2 regions of the Bacillus sp. GW823-FHT06A10 genome follow, and region 2 is predicted to be linked to the other one. Evidence: predicted binding sites of a transcription regulator. Region 2 holds the regulator's gene; the other holds the start of a gene.
The links. Region 2 encodes Rex, which represses fermentation and respiration genes when NADH is low (regulators of the CRP and FNR family bind a similar motif). Its sites were predicted from a motif close to TTGTGAAATATTTCACAA; they were not measured.

Region 1: hcp (hydroxylamine reductase) is a predicted target of Rex. The motif match lies at 6,585-6,602, and genes of this name have one in related genera.

The regions. Positions count from the first base shown of each region.
Region 1 covers NZ_JBXAHT010000001.1:2,607,900-2,618,128, reverse strand. The annotation lists gene AC1Q8M_RS13365 (DMT family transporter) at 1-323, opposite strand, end outside; gene yeiL (transcriptional regulator YeiL) at 432-1,124, shown strand; gene AC1Q8M_RS13355 (glyoxalase superfamily protein) at 1,138-1,491, shown strand; gene AC1Q8M_RS13350 (flavin-containing monooxygenase) at 1,642-2,685, shown strand; gene AC1Q8M_RS13345 (hypothetical protein) at 2,966-3,214, shown strand; gene AC1Q8M_RS13340 (serine hydrolase domain-containing protein) at 3,251-4,288, opposite strand; gene AC1Q8M_RS13335 (hypothetical protein) at 4,389-4,583, opposite strand; gene AC1Q8M_RS13330 (hypothetical protein) at 4,717-4,998, shown strand; partial or broken gene AC1Q8M_RS13325 (DUF3784 domain-containing protein) at 5,027-5,107, opposite strand; gene bla2 (BcII family subclass B1 metallo-beta-lactamase) at 5,154-5,927, shown strand; gene hcp (hydroxylamine reductase) at 6,666-7,952, shown strand; gene AC1Q8M_RS13310 (condensation domain-containing protein) at 8,817-10,133, shown strand.
Region 2 covers NZ_JBXAHT010000010.1:3,757-13,985, reverse strand. The annotation lists gene rimI (ribosomal protein S18-alanine N-acetyltransferase) at 1-165, shown strand, start outside; gene tsaD (tRNA (adenosine(37)-N6)-threonylcarbamoyltransferase complex transferase subunit TsaD) at 165-1,181, shown strand; gene AC1Q8M_RS27560 (ABC-F family ATP-binding cassette domain-containing protein) at 1,666-3,600, opposite strand; gene AC1Q8M_RS27555 (redox-sensing transcriptional repressor Rex) at 3,787-4,416, shown strand; gene AC1Q8M_RS27550 (YdiK family protein) at 4,446-4,637, opposite strand; gene AC1Q8M_RS27545 (CPBP family intramembrane glutamic endopeptidase) at 4,634-5,383, opposite strand; gene groES (co-chaperone GroES) at 5,775-6,059, shown strand; gene groL (chaperonin GroEL) at 6,098-7,732, shown strand; purine riboswitch at 7,873-7,974, shown strand; gene guaA (glutamine-hydrolyzing GMP synthase) at 8,139-9,677, shown strand; purine riboswitch at 9,833-9,934, shown strand; gene AC1Q8M_RS27525 (NCS2 family permease) at 10,063-10,229, shown strand, end outside.

The DNA.
Region 1 (10,229 bases), on a different contig from region 2:
GATTGACCGAGTAAACTTAATGCGATCGTAATAGAAGCACCAAGGACGGAGAAACTTATATTGTTAAAAAGAACAGTGAATACTCCAATCGCTCCAGCGCTATATAAAAAAAGTGGAATACTTTTATCGAAACGAATTTTATTTTTGTTTATGATTAAAATTAAGATAACTGCAATTAAACCGACAAGGTGAATGACCACGCTTGCTGTGTACTTGCCAATTAACTCAGATAAAATCCCATTCAATGGAAGCATAACGGCGATGAGCACACCAATAAAGACAGAAAGAAAGTTATACAATGTAATATCCCCTTTGTATTTCATATTTGTAATGACTGTATCATGCTGAAATTGTGTATTGTTATGACATATGTCATAGTGGAAGAAGAAAATTTTGATTACAATGGGGATGAGTTGTAAAGGTGGGGAACTATGAAGAAAGTATGTAATTCTATTAAATTAGCAGAGTATATGAAGAAAAATAATATTGATTCATTTTTTAGTCATGATATGAAGCCATATATGGAACTTATATTTTTTAAAAAGAATGAGTTTATTTGTAGAGAAAATGAAGAGATAGATTATTTATATTTCTTTGTTGAAGGAAAAGCGAAAGCGTTTAACACATTAAGTAACGGGAAATCCGTATTACTGTGTTTTTATGATAGTTTGCAGTTACTTGGAGATGTGGAGTTAATTCATTCCCAAAGGATTACTTCAAATGTACAAGTGATGGCAGATTCATATTGTGTTGGTTTACCATTAGGAAAAGTGAGAAATCAGCTATTTCATGATGCGAAATTTTTAAGATGTATTTGTGGATCGTTAGCACATAAGTTAAATCGACTTTCAAAAAATAGTACAATTAATTTATTGTATCCGCTTGAAAATAGACTTGCGAGTTACATGTTAGCAGCAGGGGAACGAGCAGTTCAGCATGAAAATAGAATTGTATTTAGTGGGAATTTAACGGAAATAGCGGAATTGTTAGGAACGAGCTATCGGCATTTGTTGCGAACATTAAATATTTTTTGTGATAAAGAGATAATAAAGAAGAACGATGGATGCTATGAAGTAGTAAACGTGGATGTTTTGAGAGAATTGGCAGCAGATGTTTATAAATAGGAGGAGAGTATAAATGATAACACCTATATTTAGAATTTTTGATATTGAAAAAGCAAAACTATTTTACTTAGGTTTTTTAGGATTTAAACTGGATTGGGAACATCGGTATGAGGAAAATATGCCATTATATTTGCAAATTTCGTTACAGGATGCTGTGATACATTTATCAGAACATCATGGTGATGCCTCACCAGGTGGTGCGATTCGGATCAAAATAGATGATGTAAAGGATTATCATTCTGTATTATTAAGTAAAGAATATGCTTATTCGAAGCCGAATATAGAAAAAACACCTTGGGGTACAATTGAATTAACTGTAATTGATCCGTTTTCAAATAGAATTACACTGTACGAGGAAAAATTGTAGAAATGGAATGAAGAGTAGTTCATAGAGCAGTGAACTGCTCTTTTTTATTTTGAGTAGATATTGAATCATATAAAAAGAAAATGTTATGATTATGGAAACGTATGAATATATGAACAAGTATTCATATGTTTAAGAAGAGGAGGGATTAGAATGAAAGATCTAATTATTATTGGGGCGGGTCAAGCTGGATTAACAATGGGATATTACTTGAAGCAAGAAGGGTATAATTTTTTATTACTTGAGGCAGGAAAACGAGTTGGTGATTCATGGAGAAATCGATATGATTCTTTGCAGCTTTTTACCCCAAGGTCTTACAGTAGCTTGCCGGGTATGGCGTTAATAGGTGAAAAAAATGAATTTCCATATAAAGATGAAATTGCAACTTATTTAGAAGAATATGCAAGACATTTTCAATTACCGGTACAATTACAAACGGAAGTTTTAAAGATAAAGAAAGAAAAAGAAATATTTGAATTACACACTCCTACAGAAATTTTACAAACGAAAAAAGTTATTATCGCATCAGGTGGTTTTCAGCAACCGTTTATTCCCTCAGTTTCAGCAAATCTATCATCACATATTTTTCAAATACATTCATCACAATATAAATCACCATCACAAATTCCTAAGGGAAAAGTACTAGTAGTAGGTGGTGGGAATTCAGGAATGCAAATTGCAGTAGAACTGGCAAAGACTCATGAAGTTACGGTGTCTATTAGTCATCCTTTAACGTTTTTACCGTTACAACTTTTTGGAAAAAGTATTTTTAATCTGCTAGAAAAAGTGGGTTTATTGTACGCTGAAATAAATACAAAGAGGGGAAGATGGTTTCAGAAGAGAAAGGACCCTATTTTCGGTTTTGAAGGTAAGAAACTTATTCGTAATGGAGCAATCAAACTGCAAGAAAAAGTAGTAAGTGCATCAGGAAATAACATTATGTTTCAGAATGGTGATACTTATAGTGCAGAAAGCATTATATGGTCAACTGGTTTTGTTCAAAATTATAATTGGATTGAAATTGAACAGGCAGTGAATGAGAAAGGATTTCCTAATCATATAAAGGGAATCAGTCCAGTAAAAGGATTGTATTATATCGGTTTACCATGGCAATCTCAAAGGGGTTCCGCACTTATTTGTGGTGTAGGAAAGGATGCAGAGTATGTACTTTCTGAAATCAAAAAAATAGATCAGTAGCAATAACTACTGATCATCCATATGTACATGAATTAGGAGAGGTCAAACATTTATTAACTTTATTATAATAGATTTTCATAGAATTAAAAACTGAAAATTCAAATTTAATGTTGAGAAAGTTTTTTGTATCGAAATATATGAAAAAATAGGGATTTTTATTAAAACAGAAAAAGATATTTCTATTTTAGTAAATTATGATATAGTCTAAATAAGCGTGTTTTTCCATAAATGTAATTATTTTCATTGTAATTTTGTTTATATGAGGGAAGGAGAAGTAATTATGAAGTTTGATGATCAACGCTTACTAGGAGTCCGATTAGGTTCTGTACTTGTGACAGAGGAAAATCAATATTTAGTAATTAAGAAAAAAGATCATTATGCACTGTTAAATATACATAATTTAGAATGCACTCATGTTGAAGTGCAGTTAGAACATTTGGAAGAAATGTTGCGGGAAGATTTCCAAGAAAGTATAACGGAGATTATCGCACCAGAACATATAAAAATTGTTGCGAAAAATGTTATATAGATAAAGAAGCTGGAAGGAACAGCTTCTTTATTTTCATTATAAGGATAACGTTTTTACAACCTTACCAATGATCCCTTCCATTTGATGAACACCTAAATCGGAATTAGTCATAATAACAGCACCATTCCCGCAGTATGGATAACAAACCATCATACATTGAAATCCAACGCCCCATCCGAGTGAATAAATCTGTAATTCTTCATTAGAATCATCTAGAAAAACACCTAATCCAGTCCATTTTGAGCAACCTTGAGGAGAAATCATGTCTATTACTAATTTTTGAGAAAGTTTTAGTTTGCCCTTTCCTTGTAAGGAATGAATGATTTCAATAACTAAAGCTGATAAGTCAGTTGGTGTTGTCCAAATACCTGAAGCAGCTGCGAATGGATAAAATGGATACTTCTCATTTGTTACAGTTCTATCTTTATTATGTCCGCAAGCAAAAACATCGGTTTTATCTATGTCTTTTGGAGAAAAAAGTGTACTATTTTTCATTTGTAATGGCTGGAAGATGTGTTCTTCTAATAACTGACTAAATAATCTTCCTGTAATATCTTCTAGTAGTAGTTCGATTATACAAAAGTTTGCGTCTGAGTAGTGAAATTCACTTTCTGGTTTATAAGTTACCTCTATAGGTACGGGGCAATATAGTGTTTTACCGGAAAGGAGCTCAGACATATTAGGTAATCCTTTTGCAGGTGTATAATGTTCAAAACTATTAGGTGGATCAATGAGTCCAGATTGATGGCTTAATAAGTTTCTCAAAGTGATGCTTTTTTGTGAAGTAAATAGATTAGTAGGAATGTTCCAAGATGTGAGTTTATCATTTACGTTTTCATCTAAATATACGATACCTTGCTCTGATAATGTTAGTACGAGCATTGTAGTGATGAATTTGCTGATAGAACAAGAATTAAAGAGAGAATTTGTAGTAATAGCTCTAGTTGTTCCAGCTTCAAGTGTTCCAAAGGCAGTCGCTTCATCTAGTTTGCCATTACATATAACAGCGAGGCTTAAACCTGCAACGGAATATTGGTTCATTTTCTCGTATATATTGCTAATTTTTAAGTTCATGGTGACTCCTTTCTTTAAAGACAGAATATTATTTTTATTATACAGTAGTAAAAAAAAGAAAACACTTCGTAATTCACCAATGAAGTGTTTTCTTTTTTAGTTAGTTTGAAGTGAACTTTTGAAAAAATTTGTCTCGGTACATGTACATAACCCATGAGATTGTTATTAAAGAAATGATGATTTGTTTGTTTTTAATTGTTGCATTGAGAACAAGCCAACCAACTATATCAAATAATAAATGTAGCACGATTGAAAGAACTACAAATTGAAGTAACGTATTTAAAAATCTTTTCATAAAGTGTCCCCCTAAAATAATAGGTTTTATTAACAGTTTGATATAGTAGTATTATACATTAAATGCTTTATGTGGTAAAATTTACCTAAGTTAGTGAAATAAAACAAATGAAAGTTAGTAAGGGGGAACATTCATGGAATTCTGGATGGTTATACTAATATTAGCCTTTGGTTTCATTTATATCGCTGAAAAATTAGCTACAATTGAAAAGAAAAATGATGCGCGTTTAAAGAGAATTGAAGATAGATTACAATTAATTACGAAAGAAATGGGAATTGTAGAAAGAGAACCTGAAATTAATAAAGAACTACGCCAGCTTGTAGAAGAAGGAAAAAAAGTTACAGCAGTTAAGAGAGTAAGAGAAGCTTTTGGTTTTTCCTTACTAGAAGCGAAGCAATATGTTGATAAATTATAAAAAAGATCATCCATTTGGGTGATCTTTTTCACTGCACCATGCGTGTATTTACATAAGCGGCGATAATAAAGTGTCCAATTATATGGAACAAACATTTGAGATGAATTGTCTAATATAGGTAATAACTATTTAGCTTGAAAGAAAGGGTTGATGACATGAAAAAGAATACGTTGTTAAAAGTAGGATTATGTGTAGGTTTACTAGGAACAATTCAATTTGTTAGCACAATTTCTTCTGTACAAGCATCACAAAAGGTAGAGAAAACAGTAATAAAAAATGAGACGGGAACCATTTCAATATCTCAGTTAAACAAGAATGTATGGGTTCATACGGAGTTAGGTTCTTTTAATGGAGAAGCAGTTCCTTCGAACGGGCTAGTTCTTAATACTGCTAAAGGACTAGTGCTTGTTGATTCTTCTTGGGATGACAAATTAACGAAGGAACTAATAGAAATGGTAGAAAAGAAATTTCAGAAGCGCGTAACGGATGTCATTATTACACATGCGCACGTTGATCGAATTGGCGGAATAAAAACGTTGAAAGAAAGAGGCATTAAAGCGCATAGTACAGCATTAACTGCAGAACTAGCAAAGAAAAATGGATATGAAGAACCGCTTGGAGATTTACAAACCGTTACAAATTTGAAGTTTGGAAATATGAAAGTAGAAACATTTTATCCAGGGAAAGGGCATACAGAAGATAATATTGTCGTATGGTTACCGCAATACAATATTTTAGTTGGAGGCTGTTTAGTGAAATCTACGTCCGCGAAAGATTTAGGAAACGTTGCGGATGCTTATGTAAATGAATGGTCTACATCGATTGAGAATGTGCTGAAGCGATATAGAAATATAAATGCAGTAGTGCCTGGTCATGGAGAAGTAGGGAACAAAGGATTACTTTTACATACATTGGATTTATTAAAATAAGAAATTGTAGAAATACAAAAGAGAGGAGAAATAATTTTCTCCTCTCTTTCTTCTAACTATATTTAAATGCTGAATCTGTTGATTACGTCAGCATATATTACTGAGATTTTAATTCCAAGTATACAAATACTAGTACTGTCATAATTGCTATAACAACATAAGTAGCATCAAGCATTATAAGTGTTTTTAAAGTTTCAGTCATCGTAATTCACCCCTGTTATAAAAATATAACATGATCTTTTTATTGATTAGATAAGAGATCATAAAGATAAAATGTATATGAAATTTCTTAAGTAGCTTCTATATAAATATATCATATAAATAATGTAAGTAATGTTAAGATAATGTAAATGCATTGTAAATAAAAAGGTTTACAATAAAGACTTTAATAAAAAATGATAGTTCCTTAAAATGACAAATGCGCTCTTCTTTCTATTGAATGATAGAAAGAAGAGCGTATTTTTATATCTATTTCATATGTGATGAATTGCAACTATTTGTACATTTGATTCAAAAATTTTTTTCGTTGTATATATTTCTCCAAATTAATTAGCTATTTAAAAGTATCGAAAGATGTGTGTACACTAATGCATATTTTTTAGTGTCAATAAAAATATTATGTCAACAATATGAACTGTCACAAATCTTTATATATTATTGTGATTGATATCACATCACTTTTTTTCAATGGGTATTATGCTTAAGGTGTAATGAATGATTGGGAGAGGGTGGGATGATATGTTTTGTTATCAATGTGAACAAACGCCAGCAGGCGGATGTAAAGTAATGGGTGTGTGCGGCAAGAATGAAACGATTGCGAGTTTACAAGATACGATTGTGTTTGGGCTAAAAGGAATTGCAGCTTATCGCACACATGCTGCTCAGCTAGGATATACGGATGCATTTGTAGATGCTACAACACAAGAAGCTTTATATATGACATTAACAAATTCTAACTTTAACGAACAAGAGCATATTGATATGGCTATGAAAGTGGGGAAATCAGCTTTACGGGTGATGGAATTATTAGATGAGGCACATACGAATCATTTTGGTGTGCCAGAGCCTGTACAAATTACACAAAATCGTGTAGAAGGTAAAGCAATTGTAGTTACGGGTCATAATTTATTTGCACTAGAAGAACTATTAAAGCAAACAGAAGGAAAAGACATTAATATTTATACGCATTCTGAAATGCTACCAGCACACGGATACCCGCAGCTGAAAAAATATAAACATTTAAAAGGAAACATCGGTAAGGCATGGTATGATCAAAGACGCCTTTTTGAAAAATTTACTGGTGCCATATTAGCTACAACGAACTGTGTTATGCCAATTAAAGGCTCGTACTCTGATCGATTCTTTTCATATGACATTGCAGGTTTAGAAGGTGTACAAAAAATTGAAAATGATGATTTTACACCATTAATTCAAAAAGCACTAGAACTTCCAGAAGTACATATGGAGTCGGATGAACAGTTAGTGACAGGGTTTCATCATAATACAGTATTATCATTAGCTCCAGAAATTATTGATGCAGTAAAAGAGGGGAAAATAAAGCGTTTCTTTGTTATCGCCGGTTGTGATGCACCGGGAAAAGGCGGAGAATATTATCGTGAATTAGCAACGTCACTTCCGCCAGAAACGGTTATTTTAACAACTTCTTGCGGAAAATTCCGCTTTAATGATGTGGATTACGGTGTTGTACCTGGTACGGAAATTCCGCGTTACATTGATTTAGGACAGTGCAATAATTCAATTTCTACAGTGAAAATAGCGGCTGCTTTAGCTGATGCTTTCCAATGTGAAGTGAATGAATTGCCAGTAAGTATTGTGCTATCATGGTTTGAACAAAAAGCGGTTGCCATTTTACTCGGGCTATTTAGTCTTGGGATTCAAGATATTCGCATCGGTCCAAAGGCTCCTGAATTTATTTCACCTGGCGTGCTTGATGTATTACAAGAAACATTTGGTTTAAAACTAATTACAAATGCAGCAGAAGACATGGCTATGATGTTATCGTAACGGAAAAGATGTTTTCACTTAATTGTAGCTTTATAAATCATTTGTATGTGTGTGAGTAAACGTACATACAAATGATTATTAATAAAGAAAATCGCTATATCTATAAATTTTATAAAGCTTTTAAAGTGTAACACCACATGCCCATCACCTTAAGATTTTAAGTATCCCCAAAACGAAATTTCTACATGAATATCTATAATTTTACCTCTTTTTCATTTGATTTGAAAATAAGCTTTCTATTTTTAAAAACCAACGATACCACCTCAAATTATATGAATAAAATCCATTCATTTATTAGGAAAATGGATTGAAAATAATAAGGTAGACTAAAAAGTAAAATATTATTTATGATAATCATTCTTTTATAAAATTTAAATTGGAAATAGCCCTACTCATTTTGATTGCGCATCTTCAAAATGGAGGGGCTTTTCTTACTGTAAAATCAATAACTGCAGCTTATTTTGTTGAAAAAATTCTCATTCTTATTTTGAAAGTGATAGGGGTACATTTACATGCACATCAATCTTTTATGATGAAGTGGCCCTTGAATATATTATTTTTTATTGACAGACATAAAAACGATTTATTTGCTATATTGATAATTTATAGACGTTATAATAAAATGTTTACGTATATATAAACTTAATTTATTCTTGTTTGGTTTTGTTGTGAGGTTAGGCAGTGTTGATAACAATAAAATAATGAATATATCACCTGCAAAAAGAATGAAACCAATACGGAGAAGATGATTTCGTTAAAAATTCGAAAAATAAGCGTTATTAGCTCTTGAAGAAAAATGACTAGAAAAATTATAAGCATATGGAAAATAGGGTTATACAAAAAGTCCTAAAGGGGGACGGAATTATGGAGAAAAGAAAGTATTCAGTAACACCACAAGATCGAATGAATTATGTATTAGGTCTTTATTCTGCAGATCAACAAATTAATGCAGTTCTTTATTTTCCTGTAGGTATATCCAAGGAAATACTTGAAGAATCAGTAAGGATAACGTTGCAATTGCAACCAGTTTTGAACAGCCGGTTTGTAGAAAATGATATTCCTTACTGGGAGGAACATTCATCTGACACTAACTCATCTATTTGCTTTTTTGCAGAAGGAAATAATCAAGAACTTGAAATAATGGCAATAGATTTTATTAAGGAACCTGGTGATCGTATTCAGGGGCCTATGGTTCAAACGAAATTATTACGGGGCACTACAACAGATATGTTAGTTGTGAAATTGTCTCATCTATGTTCAGATGGTGCAGGAGTCAAGGAATATATTAAATTGCTTGGAATGATATATACTCACCTTTCATTGGGACGGTCTAAGAAGCAAATTATAAAGGAATTTGATAAGGGAAATGAGAGTTGTCGAGATCAATCACATGTATTCAAATACGCTGGAATATCGGACATAAAAAGTGCGTATCGTCCTAACCAAGAACAACAGGCATCGTTATGGTCTTTTCCATCTCAACCTAACAAAAATAAATTTCCCCAAATGTCCGTACGGCGATTGAGCCATGAGCAAACTCTACGTTTAACCCAATGGACAAAAGCTCAACAGGCTACCTTGAATGATGTAATCATGACTGCATACTTCCGAGCTTTATCACATTTCACTGTGTATGCAGAACCTCGCACTGCAGAAAAAATGATTGGCTTGACAATTGATTTACGTCGATATCTGCCTAATAATACAACTGGTGCTATTTGCAACTTATCCGGTATGGAAATGCCAGTGATTAAAATGGAAGACGATGAAACATTTAAGCAGACTCTTGTTCGAGTTAAACAATCAATGGATAAAATAAAGTCTCAAAATCCAGGTCTTTCTTCAGCAGCAGGAATGGAGTTACTGGCAGAAATGAAGCTATCTACAGTGAAGGAAATGTATAATCAGCAATATGAACAGGCTGTACAGATGGGGATGGCGTTGCCATTACTGACAAATTTGGGAGTAATCGCTGAGGAACCTATTCAGTTTGGTGAAATTCAAGCTGAGGACGGGTATATGACATCACCTATTATGTATGCACCATTCTTTTCAATGGGAGCAAGCTCTTATAATGGAAGGCTTACATTTACGATCGGTTATCATGCGCCGGATACATCAAAAGAAAAGGTAGAAAAATTTTTAGATAGTGTTGCTAATCAACTATCAGAAATAAAATAAAAGAGAATACAGAGAACAGATTTCTAATAGAATTGTATTTTGGGAGCTCGTATCATGTACGGATAATCTCTGGAAATTTTCTCTGACCGCACTTGC
Region 2 (10,229 bases):
GAAGCGAAAGAACTAGGGGTAAAAACAATGACGCTTGAAGTACGTGTATCAAATGAAGTAGCAAAGCAGTTGTACAAAAAATATGGATTTCAAAATGGTGGAATTCGTAAACGATACTATGCAGACAATCAGGAAGATGGTCTTGTAATGTGGGTGAATATATAATGGAAAAAAATACGATTATACTTGGGATTGAAACAAGCTGTGATGAAACAGCGGTAGCGGTTGTTAAAAATGGAACGGAAATTATTGCGAATGTCGTTGCATCACAAATCGAAAGTCATAAACGTTTTGGCGGGGTTGTACCAGAGATTGCATCCCGTCATCATGTAGAAGAAATTACAGTTGTGTTAGAAGAAGCTTTAAAAGAAGCAAATATCACATTTGATGATATTGATGCAATTGCTGTAACAGAAGGGCCTGGTTTAGTAGGAGCACTTTTAATTGGGGTAAATGCAGCGAAGGCAGTAGCTTTTGCACATGATATTCCGTTAGTCGGTGTTCATCATATTGCTGGCCATATTTATGCGAACCGTTTAGTAAAAGAAGTTCAATTCCCGCTATTATCACTTGTTGTATCTGGTGGGCATACAGAACTTGTTTATATGAAAGAACATGGTTCATTTGAAGTAATTGGTGAAACGCGAGATGATGCAGCTGGAGAAGCATATGATAAAGTAGCTCGTACGTTATCTATGCCATATCCAGGTGGTCCTCATATTGATCGTCTTGCACATGAAGGAGAACCAACAATTGATTTGCCTCGTGCATGGCTAGAACCGAATTCATATGATTTTAGCTTTAGTGGATTGAAATCAGCAGTTATCAACACTGTGCATAACGCGAAACAACGTGGTATAGAAATTAAACCAGAAGATTTAGCGGCAAGTTTCCAAGAAAGTGTAATAGATGTACTTGTAACGAAAGCAGCTCGTGCAGCAGAGGCTTATAATGTAAAGCAATTACTTCTTGCTGGTGGAGTAGCTGCTAATAAAGGACTTCGTGCGCGATTAGAAGAAGAATTTGCACAAAAAGAAAACATTGAACTAATTATTCCACCGCTATCTTTATGCACAGATAATGCAGCAATGATTGCAGCGGCAGGGACAATTGCGTATGAACAAGGCAAGCGTGCAACATTAGCCTTAAATGCGAATCCAGGATTAGATATTGAAGCATAGTTATGCACATAATTAACCACAGCTTGTGGATAAAACCCATATTATCTGTTGATAATGTGGGTTTTGTTGTGTATATAAAGTGTTGATATCTTTTTTGATAGTTGTGGATAATGTGGAAAAGTTGTTTTGATAGCTATTTTATAAAGGTGGATATGTGTATAAGTTTGTGGATAAACTAGATGAAGTCTGACCTTTGAATATATTGTTTTTCGGGAAATAAAAAGTAAGAAGATATCCCTGAAAAACATTTTGAAATATCCTTCTATTATAGAGGGTGCTGATATTGTCAATCCTTGTCGGTAAATCGATATTTCGTGTCGAATCGTTTATATATATAGGGTTACGATAGATGTATTTGAAAATTGGTTGATATATTCCGAGTTACCATTGATATATTCAAAAAATTATTTATGTACTTAAAGAAAAAAGATGTCACATAGTCAAAAATCATGACTGATGAGACATCTTCCTTATTTAAATACTCTTATACATGCAGCTCTTCCCACTCTGCCATACAAGTTTCAAGTTGTACTTGTAGCGTTTGTTTTTTAGTTGTAATTTCACTCGCTTTTTCATAATCTGCATATATTTCTGGTAAGCAAAGTTGATCTTCTAACGTAGCAATTTCTTCTTCTAAGTTTACGATGTTTTGTTCTAGTTCTTCAATTTTTCGAGTGCGTTGACGTTCTAATTGTTTACGCTCTTTTTCTTCGAGATAATTTAATTTTTCTTGAGCTACAGTTTTTTGAACAGGTGCCTGATTTTCTTGCTGTTCAAGTTGTTCAAATGCTGCGCGTTCAATCATTTCATTTTTCTTCTCCACATAGTAATCGTAATCCCCTAAATATTCCTGTGCACCTTCTGTTGATAACTCAATCACAGTCGTTGTTACACGGTTAATGAAGTAGCGGTCATGTGAGACAAATAGAAGAGTCCCTGGATAATCAATTAAAGCATTCTCTAAAATCTCTTTACTATTTAAATCAAGGTGGTTCGTAGGCTCATCCAGAATTAATAAATTTGACTTTTGCATCATAAGCTTCGCAAGAGCTAATCGAGCTTTTTGTCCACCACTAAGGGAAGATACTGGTTTCAGTACATCATCTCCTGTAAATAAAAAGTTCCCGAGTATAGTACGGATTTCTTTTTCAGGTTGCAGTGGATATTCATCCCATAGTTCATTTAAAACCCGTTTAGAAGATGTTAAGTTTGCTTGTTCTTGATCATAATAACCAACAGATACATTTGATCCGAAAGAAACATCACCATTTAATAGTGGTAACTTATTCACAATAGATTTTAATAATGTGGATTTCCCAATTCCGTTTGGACCAACTAAAGCAACACTATCTCCGCGAGTTAAGCGCATAGTTACGTTTTCAATTATAGGGTCCTCATCATAGCCAATGGTTGCATCCTTTACTTGTAAAACATCATTTCCACTTTGCTTTTCAATATCGAAGTGGAATGATGCTGACTTAGAATCCCCTAATGGTCTCGTTAATAATTCCATTCTGTCTAGTTGTTTACGGCGACTTTGAGCACGTTTCGTTGTAGAGGCGCGAGCTATATTCTTTTGAACGAAGTCCTCAAGTTTTGCGATTTCATCTTGTTGTTTTTCGTAACGTTTCATTTCTTGCTCATATAATGCTGATTTTAAGTCTAAATATTTACTGTAGTTACCAACAAATCGTCTGCTTTCTTTATTCGAAATTTCATATACTTGTGTAACAAGTTTGTCTAAGAAATAACGGTCATGTGAAACGATTAATATTGCGCCAGGATAACCTTGTAAATATTGCTCAAGCCATGTTAATGTTTCGATGTCTAAATGGTTTGTAGGCTCGTCCAAAATAAGTAAGTCTGGTTTTGTTAATAATAATTTTCCGAGAGCTAATCTTGTTTTTTGCCCACCGCTTAAAGTAGAAATCGTCGTCTGGTGCGTTTCAACTGGGAAGCCAAGGCCGCTTAAAATGGAGCGAATATCCGCTTCATATTGATATCCACCTTGATCTTTATAATTGAGTTGCAATTGGTCATAATCAGCTAACAATCTTTCGTATGTAGCTTCGTTTGAAAAGTTTTCTTCTTTGCCCATTTCTTGCTCAAGCCTTCGAAGTTTTGTCTCCATTTGCTGTAAGTGGGTAAAGACGGTTAGCATTTCATCCCAAATTGTTAAAGACGTTTCTAGGCCGGTATTTTGAGCTAAATACCCGATTGAGACATCTTTCGGTTTTATAATTTCGCCACCATCATGTGATAACTCACCAGCGATAATTTTTAATAATGTAGATTTTCCAGCTCCATTCCTTCCAACTAATGCGATACGATCTTTTGTTTGTACTTCCAATTTTATGTTTGCAAGAATTGTTTCTGCACCGTATAATTTCGAAAGTCCATTTACTTGTAATAAAATCAATGTTTTCACCTCAAATAATTTCTTAACTTTGCCATGTTTATATTTCTCAATCATACTAAAAATAGTGTATAGTTTAAAATAAGAGAGAATACTTCTTCTCTTTATTATACAAGGAATTTAATGAGTGCTAAACTTCTGTATTTGATTAAAGTATATGAATAAAGATAGGAAGAGAGGAGAGGTCATATGGATCAGCAAAAGATTCCACAAGCCACTGCTAAAAGATTGCCTCTATACTATCGATTTATCCAAAACTTATCTCTTTCTGGTAAGCAGCGTGTTTCATCGGCCGAATTGAGTGAAGCGGTAAAAGTAGATTCCGCAACAATACGAAGAGATTTTTCGTATTTTGGAGCGTTAGGGAAAAAGGGATATGGATATAACGTAAATTATTTATTATCATTTTTCCGCGAAACACTTGATCAAGATGATATAACGCGTGTAGCACTTATTGGAGTAGGTAATTTAGGGACCGCTTTCTTACATTATAATTTCACGAAAAACAATAATACAAAAATTGAAATGGCATTTGATGTTAGTGAAGAGAAAGTTGGAACAGAAATCGGGGGCATTCCTGTATACCATTTAGATGAATTAGAAGAGAGATTATCAAATGATATACAAGTGGCAATATTAACAGTACCGGCTACAGTAGCACAAGCTGTAGCAGATAGATTAGCTGAAACGAGCGTGCATGGTATTTTGAATTTCACACCAGCACGATTAAACGTATCAGAGAATATTAGAATTCATCATATTGATTTAGCTGTAGAGTTACAAACATTAGTTTACTTTTTGAAAAACTATCCACAATAAAACGCAGAGGAAGCGACCTCTGCGTTTTATTATTGTTTCTTCTTTGTGAATTTAACTAATATAAGGCGAAGTGCCAAATTAAAATCAATTGTTGCCATAACTGCAAATAGTATTGTCCACACATTCCAGATTGTATCTGTCACGTTCGTAATGGCGAAGCGTGTAAAGATACATCCAAGAAGGAAGTATAGTGCAGCCATGAACAATGGTGAGTTTCTCATACAAAAAATCCTCCGATAAAGCCTTGCATTTTTTCAGCTTCTTTAATCATTTCTTGAATTTGCTCATTGCTCATAAAAATTTGCCCAATAGCGACTAATGTATTCATCGCAACATGAGCTGCAATCGGAACGATAATACGCTTCGTCTTCACATATAAGAAGGCGAATACGAGCCCCATAGCAGTGTATACCAATAAATGAGTAAAATCAAAATGAATTGCTGCGAATACAAGCGAACTAATGATAGCTGCGATAAAGAAGTTAAACTTCTTATAAAGTGCACCAAATAAAATTTTTCTAAATACGATTTCTTCTAAGATAGGTCCAATTATAGATACAACAATAAGGAACCAAGGTGTGGTTCTTGCAATCTCCATCAGTTTCATTGTATTTTCTGAACCTTGTTTAATTCCTAGCAGCTGCATCTCGATCATACCAGCAACTATTTGTGAAAAGAAAGCCAAGAAGAACCCGATGAAAATCCATCCAATAGTAGCTGGAGCAGAAGAGCGCTTTGGATCTAAATGCCTGTCACGAATATCCGTTCTAAGTAACCAAAGTACGATACATAATGCAACAAAGAAGCTAATAATTGCCCAGTGTCCCGTTATGATTTGTCCTTTTTCCTCAATGGTAAATCCTCTATTATCATAGAGTCCTGTTTTTAGGAGAAGTGGCAATCCAACAACGCCAGATAACTGCATTAAAATGTATGTAACGATAATCCACCAGTATTGTTTCTTCAAATGGTTTAACCATCCTTTCTAACTATAGTGTATGAGATAAGTTAGGATAACATGTAAATATGCTACCTACGATATAAACCTCACTTGAATTATGTTTTTTTCGTAAATCCTTATTTGAAATTATAATAGAAGACAGGAGAAAGTTGTGTGTGTAGCGAAAACAACTTAGGGTGTCCTTTCATATTGTAACATACGAGCAGTGGAAACAACGATTCATATAGTAAAGGCAGTATTCTATATAGAAAGTTTATATAGTGATTTGCGAAAAAATTATGATTTTTTTACTTGCAAAAGAAATTGAGATTATTTATTATTATAAGTGTGTTAGCACTCGGATGACTTGAGTGCTAATAAAAGAAATTTACATAACAAAATGAGGAGGTTATTGTTCATGCTAAAGCCATTAGGTGATCGCGTTGTAATTGAGCTTGTTCAAGCAGAAGAAAAAACAGCAAGTGGTATCGTATTACCAGATACTGCAAAAGAAAAACCACAAGAGGGTAAAGTTGTTGCAGTAGGTACTGGTCGAGTGCTTGAGAATGGTGAGCGTGTTGCTTTAGAGGTAGCAGCAGGTGATCTTATCATCTTCTCAAAATATGCAGGTACTGAAGTGAAATATGAAGGTACAGACTACTTGATTTTACGTGAAAGTGACATTTTAGCAGTTATCGGTTAATTATATAAATCTTAAAAAATCCAAGGGGGTCAATTATTATGGCAAAAGATATTAAATTTAGTGAAGAAGCACGTCGTTCGATGCTTCGCGGTGTCGACACTCTTGCAAACGCAGTAAAAGTTACGCTTGGACCAAAAGGTCGTAACGTTGTACTTGAGAAAAAATTTGGTTCACCACTTATTACAAATGATGGTGTAACAATCGCAAAAGAAATCGAATTAGAAGATGCATTTGAAAACATGGGTGCGAAATTAGTAGCAGAAGTTGCTAGCAAAACAAATGACGTAGCTGGTGACGGAACAACAACTGCAACTGTATTAGCGCAAGCTATGATTCGTGAAGGTCTTAAAAACGTAACAGCTGGTGCTAACCCAATGGGTCTTCGTAAAGGTATCGAAAAAGCTGTTACTGCTGCAATTGAAGAATTAAAAACGATTTCTAAACCAATCGAAGGCAAATCTTCTATTGCACAAGTAGCTGCTATTTCTGCAGCTGACGAAGAAGTAGGTCAATTAATCGCTGAAGCAATGGAGCGCGTTGGTAACGATGGCGTTATTACTTTAGAAGAGTCTAAAGGATTCACAACAGAATTAGACGTAGTAGAAGGTATGCAATTTGATCGTGGATATGCATCTCCTTACATGATTACTGATTCTGACAAAATGGAAGCAGTTCTTGATAACCCATATATCTTAATTACTGACAAAAAGATTTCTAACATTCAAGAAATCTTACCGGTATTAGAGCAAGTGGTACAACAAGGTAAACCACTTCTTATCATTGCTGAAGATGTAGAAGGCGAAGCTTTAGCTACATTAGTAGTGAACAAACTTCGTGGTACATTCAATGTAGTAGCTGTTAAAGCTCCTGGATTTGGTGACCGTCGTAAAGCAATGCTAGAAGATATCGCAATCTTAACTGGTGGCGAAGTAATCACTGAAGAATTAGGTCGTGACTTAAAATCTGCTACAGTTGAATCTTTAGGACGCGCTGGTAAAGTTGTTGTTACAAAAGAAAACACAACTGTAGTTGAAGGTATTGGAAATACAGAGCAAATCGCAGCTCGCATCGGTCAAATTCGTGCGCAATTAGAAGAAACAACTTCTGAATTCGATCGTGAAAAATTACAAGAGCGACTTGCTAAACTAGCAGGTGGCGTAGCGGTAATTAAAGTAGGTGCAGCAACTGAAACTGAGTTAAAAGAGCGCAAACTTCGCATTGAAGATGCACTTAACTCAACTCGTGCAGCAGTAGAAGAAGGTATCGTTGCAGGTGGTGGTACTTCACTTATGAACGTATACACGAAAGTAGCTTCTATCGTAGCAGAAGGTGACGAAGCAACAGGTATCAACATCGTACTTCGCGCACTAGAAGAGCCAGTTCGTCAAATCGCAATCAACGCTGGTCTAGAAGGATCTGTAGTTGTAGAGCGTCTAAAAGGCGAAAAAGTAGGCGTTGGTTTCAACGCAGCTACTGGCGAATGGGTTAACATGCTTGAGTCTGGTATCGTAGATCCAGCTAAAGTAACTCGTTCTGCACTTCAAAACGCAGCATCTGTTGCAGCTATGTTCTTAACAACTGAAGCTGTAGTAGCTGACAAGCCAGAACCAAATGCGCCAGCAATGCCTGACATGGGCGGCATGGGCATGGGCGGTATGGGCGGAATGATGTAATTCCGTTTGCCCTAAAAAACATCCATTTCTATGTAGAAATGGATGTTTTTTTATGTTTTTTAGAAAAGGAAATGAATTTCTGTAGAATTTTGTCGCTTTCTCTCTTGACCATATAGATACTTCATTGTTAGAATCTAGGAAGATAATATAAAACGATCCTTCATATATCCTCAATGATATGGTTTGAGAGTCTCTACCGGGTTACCGTAAACAACCTGACTATGAAGGCAGTGTGTCTTATATTTATAAAGAGCGGAGACTATCTTTCTTTATAAAGTCAGACCCCTGCCTTTTCTTTGTTATGAGACTAGAGGCGGAGGACTGGCTTTTTTTATTATATTAGTAATGCTTTTCGCCAAATTGGTGAAAATATTTATATACGAGAACTAACGTTGGGGTGATTATTTTGAAGAAGCAACACGATACAATTATCGTTTTAGATTTTGGAAGTCAATACAATCAGTTAATAGCACGTCGAATTCGTGAGTTCGGTGTATACAGTGAACTTCATCCACATACAATTACTGCAGAAGAAATTAAAGCAATGAATCCAAAAGGGATTATTTTCTCTGGTGGACCAAATAGCGTATACGGTGAAGGTGCATTACATTGTGATGAAAAAATCTTCGAACTAGGTTTACCGATCTTCGGTATCTGTTACGGTATGCAGCTTATGACACAACACTTCGGTGGTAAAGTAGAGCGTGCCAACCACCGTGAGTACGGAAAAGCTGTTCTTAAAGTAGAGAACGAATCAAAATTATATGCGAACCTTCCAGAAGAGCAAGTTGTATGGATGAGCCATGGCGACTTAGTAACTGGTTTACCTGAAGGATTCGTAGTAGACGCAACAAGTGAGTCTTGCCCAATTGCTGGTATGAGCAATGAAGCGAAAAACTTATACGGTGTACAATTCCACCCAGAAGTACGTCACTCTGAGCACGGTAACGATTTAATTAAAAACTTCGTATTCGGCGTATGTGGTTGTTCTGAAGGATGGAACATGGAGAACTTTATCGAAGTAGAATTAGAAAAGATTCGTGAAACTGTTGGAGACAAAAAAGTACTATGTGCACTTAGTGGCGGCGTAGACTCTTCTGTTGTAGCAGTATTAATTCATAAAGCAATCGGCGATCAGTTAACATGTATTTTCGTTGACCACGGTTTACTTCGTAAAGGTGAAGCAGAAGGCGTTATGAAAACATTTAGCGAAGGCTTCCATATGAACGTTATTAAAGTGGATGCACAAGAACGCTTCATGAATAAGTTAAAAGGTGTAGAAGATCCAGAACAAAAACGTAAAATCATCGGTAACGAATTCATTTACGTATTTGATGATGAAGCATCTAAATTACAAGGTATGGACTTCTTAGCACAAGGTACACTTTACACAGATATCGTTGAAAGTGGTACAGCAACTGCACAAACAATTAAATCTCACCATAACGTGGGTGGACTTCCAGAAGACATGCAGTTCAAATTAATTGAGCCTTTAAATACGTTATTTAAAGATGAAGTACGTGTATTAGGATCTGAACTAGGAATTCCTGATGAAATCGTATGGCGTCAACCATTCCCAGGTCCTGGTCTTGGTATTCGTGTATTAGGTGAAATCACAGAAGAGAAATTAGAAATCGTTCGTGAATCTGATGCGATTTTACGTGAAGAAATTATTAAAGCGGGATTAGACCGTGAAATTTGGCAATACTTCACTGCACTTCCTGGTATGCGTAGCGTAGGTGTTATGGGTGACGAGCGTACTTACGATTACACAGTAGGTATCCGTGCAGTAACATCTATTGACGGTATGACAGCTGACTGGGCACGTATCCCTTGGGACGTACTAGAGAAAATCTCTGTTCGTATCGTAAACGAAGTAAAACACGTTAACCGTATCGTGTATGATGTAACGAGTAAGCCACCAGCAACTATTGAGTGGGAATAGTATTGTAATAAAAAAGATCCATCTATCATTCATGAATAGATGGATCTTTTTGTTTTCGTTGTTAATACGAACGAAAATATAAAAAAATATAAAAATGTTCGCTTTTAAATTGACAAAAATACATTCAAGAGTTAATATGAGTATGTAATTCAAACGAAAAGTGAATATTATGCCGTCGTATAATATCGGGGATATGGCCCGAAAGTTTCTACCTAGCTACCGTAAATGGCTTGACTACGAGGCGTTTAGATAAAGATGAGGGGAAACTTGTCTTTATTCATAGAACGCTTCCATGTATATGCAATGGAAGCCTTTTTTATTTTTAATAGATAAAAGAGGGCTAGGGAGATTACGGCGAGTAATCATATAACGGGGGAAACGTAGGATGAAACGCTATTTTCAATTTGATGAGCTCGGTACGAATTATAAGACTGAGTTCATAGCGGGGTTAACAACATTTCTATCTATGGCTTACGTACTGTTTGTCAATCCTGCTACGCTGTCGCTTGGAAATGTTAAAGGGTTACCAGCAGGTACAGGGATGGATCCAGG